3 regions of the Streptomyces sp. C genome follow, and region 3 is predicted to be linked to each of the others. Evidence: riboswitches for the same ligand, from Rfam matches in the RefSeq annotation. Region 3 holds a riboswitch; each other region holds the start of a gene.

The links. A riboswitch is a leader RNA that binds a small molecule or an ion and turns the genes downstream of it on or off. The one in region 3 is predicted to bind cyclic di-AMP.
Region 1: it holds a riboswitch for cyclic di-AMP, as region 3 does, so the genes downstream of both, SSNG_RS26640 (M23 family metallopeptidase) here and SSNG_RS29580 (M23 family metallopeptidase) in region 3, are expected to answer to the same signal.
Region 2: it holds a riboswitch for cyclic di-AMP, as region 3 does, so the genes downstream of both, SSNG_RS14175 (transglycosylase family protein) here and SSNG_RS29580 (M23 family metallopeptidase) in region 3, are expected to answer to the same signal.

The regions. Positions count from the first base shown of each region.
Region 1 covers NZ_GG657750.1:5,889,191-5,891,385, reverse strand. Annotated here, with positions in the region: gene SSNG_RS26640 (M23 family metallopeptidase) at 64-867, opposite strand; cyclic di-AMP (ydaO/yuaA leader) riboswitch at 880-1,037, opposite strand; gene SSNG_RS26635 (pitrilysin family protein) at 1,255-2,195, opposite strand, start outside.
Region 2 covers NZ_GG657750.1:3,198,655-3,200,849, reverse strand. Annotated here, with positions in the region: gene SSNG_RS14180 (transglycosylase family protein) at 1-565, shown strand, start outside; cyclic di-AMP (ydaO/yuaA leader) riboswitch at 841-1,013, shown strand; gene SSNG_RS14175 (transglycosylase family protein) at 1,016-1,753, shown strand; gene eno (phosphopyruvate hydratase) at 2,070-2,195, shown strand, end outside.
Region 3 covers NZ_GG657750.1:6,589,281-6,591,475, reverse strand. Annotated here, with positions in the region: gene SSNG_RS29580 (M23 family metallopeptidase) at 1-998, opposite strand, end outside; cyclic di-AMP (ydaO/yuaA leader) riboswitch at 1,003-1,205, opposite strand; gene SSNG_RS29575 (tyrosine-protein phosphatase) at 1,538-2,195, shown strand, end outside.

The sequences.
Region 1 (2,195 bases), 700 kb from region 3:
GAAGAAGGCCCCGGCTCTGTGAGCCGGGGCCTTCTTCGGTGAAGCGCGCTGCGTGCGTGCGGGTCAGATGCCCACGCCGTGGTTGCGCAGGTACGTCAGCGGGTTGATGTCCGTGCCGTACGTGGCGCCGGTGCGGGCCTCGAAGTGCAGGTGCGGGCCGCTGGAGTTGCCCGTGGAGCCCGAGAGGCCGATCTGCTGGCCCGGGGTGACCGTCTGGCCGGCGGAGACGCTCAGCGAGAGCAGGTGCCCGTACTGGGTGTAGGTGCCGTCGTTGTGGCGGATGACGACGTTGTTGCCGTACGCGCCGCCCCAGCCGGCCTCGACGACGGTGCCCGCGCCCACGGCGTGGACGACGCTGCCCTCGTCGGCGTGGAAGTCGATGCCCGTGTGGCTGCCGGAGGACCACATGCCGCCGCCCGCACCGTACTGGGTGCTGACGTACGAGCCGTCGACCGGGGCCACGAAGGTGTTGAGGCGCTTGCGGGCCTCTTCCTGGGCGGCCTTCTCGGCGGCCTCGCGCTCGGCCTTCTCCTTGGCCTCGGCGGTGCGCTTGGCCTCGGCGGCCCGCGTCTTCGCCTCGGCCTCGGCCTGCGCCTGCGCGGCGACGGCCTCGGCGGCGCTCTGCTGGGTGGCGGCCTGGACCTCGATGTCGTCCTGCAGACCGTCGGCGACGACGATCGCGTTCTGACCGGTGTCCTCCATGGACGGGGAGCTGCTGTGGTCCGCCGCGAAGGCCGGAGCGGCCAGGGTGCCGACCACGCCCGTAGTGGCGAGGGCGGCGACGCCGGCGAAGCCGGCGGTCTTGCGGCTCAGACGGCTGGAACCACGGTGCTTACCAGAACCGGCGGCACGACTGCCAAACGCCATGAAGGGGGTGATCCTTTCCTTCCCTCTCGCCTACCGGGTTAGCTGACGGGTTCGGAGCAGGAAGGTCTCCTACGGGCCTCCTCTGGCGAGGGGGTCCGATTCACCCCAGGGACATGTGGGTCCCCGGCTCCCCAGGCTCGCGCCTGACGGGGACTCGGCGATCGCTGTCCGGTGCCGCGGGTGCGGCGGGTACAAACTGACGAACAGCACGGCCGACGCTAGGCGGATCATCAGTCAATCGCCAAACAGACGAGCGGTTTTGTTGCGTACGCCACACCGCATACCTGCAACCACGCCATCAAACGGACAAAGGGGGCTCCGGTGGATGTTCCACCGGAGCCCCCTGGAAACGGGCCGGATCCCGGCCCGTCTCGGGCCTCGCGCCCCTCAGTTGGAGACGACGGTGACCTCACCGATCCCGAGGGCCAGGACGGGCTCCTCGATCTGCGCGGCGTCGCCCACCAGGATGGTGACCAGACGGTCCACCGGGAAGGCGTTCACCACGGCCGAAGTGGCCTCCGCCGTACCGGTTTCGGCCAGCCGCGCGTACAGCCGCGCCTGGTAGTCGTCCGGCAGCTCCTGCTCGACCTGGTCGGCGAGCGTGCCGGCGACGGAGGCGGCCGTCTCGAACTTCAGCGGGGCCACGCCCACCAGGTTCTGCACCGCCACGTCCCGCTCGGCGTCGGTCAGTCCGCCCTCCGCGAGGGTCCGCAGCACCTTCCACAGGTCCTCCAGCGCCGGACCCGTGTTGGGGGTGTCCACCGAACCGCTGATGGCGAGCATCGAGGCGCCCTTGCCGTCGGCGGTCGAGCGCAGCACCTGCCCGAAGGCGCGCACGCCGTAGGTGTAGCCCTTCTCCTCGCGCAGCACCTTGTCCAGGCGGGAGGTGAGGGTGCCGCCGAGGCAGTAGGTGCCGAGCACCTGCGGGGCCCAGACGATGTCGTGCCGGTCCGGGCCGATCCGGCCGATCAGCAGCTGCGTCTGGACGGCGCCGGGCCGGTCCACGATGACCACGCGGCCCGTGTCGTCGGCCGTCACCGGCTGCACGGGGCGGGCCGGGGCGGTGTTGCCGGTCCAGGCGCCCAGGGTGTCGGCCAGCAGGGCGTCCAGGTCGATGCCGGTCAGGTCGCCGACGACCACGGCGGTGGCGGTGGAGGGGCGTACGTGGGCCTCGTAGAAGGCGCGTACGGCCGCGGCGTCGATCCGCGCGACCGTCTCCTCGGTGCCCTGGCGCGGGCGGGACATGCGCAGCGCGGCCGGGAACAGCTCCTTGGAGAGCTCCTTGGCGGCGCGGCGCTGCGGGTTGGCCAGCTCGTGCGGGATCTCGT
Region 2 (2,195 bases), 3.4 Mb from region 3:
GGGCACCGCGTCCAACCCGAGCGGGCTCCCGGACTACCCGCTGGGTCCCTCCAGCGGACTGCCCGTCATGCCCGAGCCGGACTTCACGGTCCAGCCCACGACGCCCGGCACGCCCACGCCCGGCACGCCCACCCCGGGCACGCCCACGCCGGGTACGCCCACGCCGGGTACGCCCACGCCCACGGCGCCGGGCACCCCGACGGCTCCGGGCGCCACCCCGACGGCCCCGGCCACCCCGGGTGCCACTCCCGCCCCGGGCGTCACGCCCACCGCCCCGGCCACCCCGGGCGCCACGGCGGGCACCCCGTCCGACGCGGCGGCGGACGGCTCGGGCAAGCACCGCGGCCCGGCCGCCATCGAGGTGCAGGCGGCGCCTGGCACGGCGGCAGCGCCCGCCGCGGACCCCGTCTACACCGTGAAGCCGGGTGACAGCCTTTCGGACATCGCGAAGGCCAAGGGCGTCGAGGGCGGTTGGGGCGAGCTCTACAAAGCCAACGAGCAGGTCATCGGCGGGGACGCGGACCTCATCAAGCCCGGGCAGAACCTGGATCTAACCAAGAAATAGAGGGCAGTTCGGACATCCATTAAGAGTTGAATGTCCGTTATCGCCAAATGAGACATGCATCTCTTCCGGACAACTGGCGTGTCTCGTTCCGGAACTGTTGCAAACCCCCTTCTCACCTGCACAAACGCGCTCTCCAGGATGGCAAGTAGGCCGGTTTCTCCCCAAAATCACACGTTGAACATCGGGGAGAGACCTGTCTACCTTCTGAATCGCTCGCCACCGCGGGCTCCTTCGACCGCATCGCCGAATCCTGCCGGCGGACGGAGGGAACAGTCGTCGCGCAAGCGCCGAAGGCAGGAGCGGGGGAACCAAGGTAGGCGCCGGGAAAGGCCGTTGAGAGACGGCCCGCGTACCGGCTAGGGGTGAAGACACGCGCCGCGCCGCGTGACCGGGCAACTCATCCGCCCGAACCCGACAGCTCACCTCGAAGGCGTCGGTGAGGAGAACTCCATGCTGCTTTCCGGCAAGGGCAAGCACCGCCGCGGCTCCAAGGCCGTCCGCATCGTCACGCTCGCCGGTGTCGCCGGTGTCGCCGTCGCGGCCCCGCTGATGGCCGCCGGTACCGCCAGCGCCGCCACCTCGGCCGAGTGGGACAAGGTCGCCGCCTGCGAGTCCGGCGGCAACTGGTCCATCAACACCGGCAACGGCTACTACGGCGGTCTGCAGTTCTCCGCCTCCACGTGGGCCGCGTACGGCGGCAAGGCGTACGCCTCGCAGGCCAACCAGGCCACCAAGGGCCAGCAGATAGCCATCGCCGAGAAGGTCCTCAAGGGCCAGGGCAAGGGCGCCTGGCCGCACTGCGGCGTCGGCCTGTCCAACTCCGCGTACAACGGCGGCGGTTCGACCACCCCGGCCAAGCCGAAGCCCGAGACGAAGCCGGCCCCGGCCAAGCCCGCTCCGGCCAAGCCGGCCCCGGCGAAGCCCGCCCCGGCCAAGCCGTCCACGCCGAAGGCCGAGACCGAGACCAAGGGCTCCGGCTCCGGCTCCGGCAACTGGACCCCGGCCAAGCCGTCGACCGGTACCCCGGCCACCGGTGGGACCTACACGGTCAAGGAAGGCGACACCCTCGGCACCATCGCCGACGCCAACAAGGTCAAGGGCGGCTGGGAGAAGCTCTTCGAGCTCAACAAGGACACCGTCTCCGACGCCGACCTGATCTTCCCGGGTCAGAAGCTGAAGCTGGCCTGAACGTCCGCGTAACACTCGCGGCACCCCGCAGCATCCCCACCGCCCGGCGCGTATCCCCCCACGCGCCGGGCGGCGGCGTGTCGTCCGCCGGTCACCGCATTCCGGAACCGGAGCACCGGCTTCCGCCGCCCCGCCACCCGGCGAGCACGCGAAATCAAGGGTCCTATGTCCCGGAAGACGGGTATTCGGACCCTTTTTCGTCCCAGGAGCCGGGCGGTCGGGCAGCCCACACCCCGGAGCCGGTTAGGCTCTAGTCGGCAAGGCCGTCCCACGGCCCACACGCCACCGCACACCCAGCGTCACATCCCAGAAGGAGATGCTCGTGCCGTCCATCGACGTCGTCGTAGCCCGGGAAATCCTGGACTCCCGAGGCAACCCCACGGTCGAGGTCGAGGTGGGCCTCGACGACGGCAGCACCGGCCGTGCTGCCGTTCCGTCCGGC
Region 3 (2,195 bases):
CGGAGGTAGGCGAGCGGGTCGATGTCCGAGCCGTAGGACGGGCCGGTGCGGATCTCGAAGTGGAGGTGCGGGCCGGTCACGTTGCCGGTCGCGCCGGAGAGGCCGATGGTCTGGCCGCCGGTGACGCTCTGGCCCACGGAGACGGAGAGCGAGGAGAGGTGGCCGTACTGGGAGTACTTGCCGTCGGCGTGCTTGATGACGACCTCGTTGCCGTACGCGCCGCCCCAGCCTGCGGAAACCACGGTGCCCGCGCCGACGGCCCGGATGGTGGTGCCGGTGCTCGCGATGAAGTCGACGCCGGTGTGGTAGCCGGAGGACCACATGGCGCCGCTCGTGCGGTACTGGGTGGAGACGCCGCCGCTGACGGGGGCGGTGAAGCCGGACGCGGCGGCCGGCGCGGCGGGCGCGGCGGCCTTCTCGCTCTTGGCGGCGGCGCCGGAGCCCTGGGCTGCCGCGCCGCCGGAGGTGCGGCCGGCCGTTCCGGCGGTGGTCTTGCCCGCGGCCTTCGGCGCCCGGGCCTTGCCGCCCAGGTCCTCGGGTGCGGCCGGAGCCTTGCTGGAGGATCCCTCGACCGGGGGCGCAGGGGTCTTCGGGGCGGGGGCCGCGTCCTGGCCGCCGACGAGGTTCAGCTTCAGGCCCGGGTGGATGAGGGAGGGGTCGGTGCCGACGGCCTCGCGGTTGTCGGCGTACAGCTGCTCCCAGCCGCCCTCGATGTGGCGCTCGGCGGCGATCTTGGAGAGGTAGTCGCCCGGCACGACCGTGTAGACGGCGGGCGCGGCGGCCGTCGGCGCGGTGGCGGGGGTCGCGGAGCGGAGGGCCTCCGGGGCCTGCGCGCTCTGGGCGGGCACGGACGCGGCCGGGGCGGAGGCCGGGGCGGCGTTGGCGCCGGTGGCACCCATCAGCGGGAGCGCGAGGGCCGCTCCGCCGGTTCCGGCGACGGCGAAGCCACGGGATATCGAACGGGACTTCGGACGGCGGTGCTTACCCTTTCCGGGCATGGCGAATTCCTCTCCGGCGCCTGCGAGGTGAGCTGTCGGGTTCGGACTGGAGATGTCCGGCCGTACGTGCGGTGCACGGGTTCGGCTTCACCCCTAGCTGCGCCGGAAATGATCCGGAACAGCGGCCTACCTGGTTCCCCCGCTCCTGCCGCGCGCGATGGTCGGGTGCGGTTCCCGGGCGGCGGCAGGATTAGGCGGTCCACCCGGATCGATCGCGAAGGTAATCGAGCGGGGCGCCGGTCAACAAGCCGCGAATTCCCTGACGGATTCGCAGATATGGGGGACCGGCGGAATTCCGGTCACCCTGCGTCCATTCCGCACCATCAACAACCGCTCTCACAAGGCAATTCGGTTCCCGCGATCAGGCACGCACGGTCACCGTATGATCTGGCTCACGGGGCCGGGCCCGATCTCGCCTCCACATATGGCAAGTTGTTCCCAACCGGACCAATTCGGACACCACGGACCCACGCGGAGGAGTACACGTGACCCAGCAGATACCCCAGCCCCTTCCGGCCGGACCCGAACGCGGCACGGAGATGACGGGAGTGCGCAACTTCCGTGACGTGGGCGGGTTGCCGACCACGGACGGACGGAGGGTCAGGCCGGGACGACTGTTTCGAAGCGGACATCTGGCGCATGCCACCGAAACCGATACAGAGTTCCTCGCCTCGCTGGGGCTGCACACCGTCTTCGACTTCCGCAACGGAGCGGACCACGCGCTGGAGGGCCCGGACGTCGAACTGCCAGGTGTGCGCAACGTGAACATCCCGCTGACGGATCCGGCCGACGGCCGGGAGTTCTGGAAGATGGTCCGCGACGGCGAGCTCGAACAGCTCCGGGGCCTCCTGGGCGAGGGCCGGGCCGCCGCCCGCATGACGGACTCGTACCGCACGATCATCCGCACCCGCACCGCCGAACACAGCCGCGTCGTGCACGCGCTCGCGCTGGACAGCGTGCCGGCGCTGATGCACTGCGCCGCCGGGAAGGACCGGGCCGGGCTGTCGGTGGCGGTGACCCTGCTCGCGCTGGGCGTGGAGCGCGAGGCGATCATGGCGGACTACCTGGAGTCCAACGTCCCGCACAACCGCTACCGGGTGCGCCGGGGCAGCGACGCGCCCGAGGCCCGCTCCCCCGAGGTGATGGAGCTGCTGGCGCCGCTGTTCGACGCCCGCGCGGAGTACCTGCTCTCGGCCT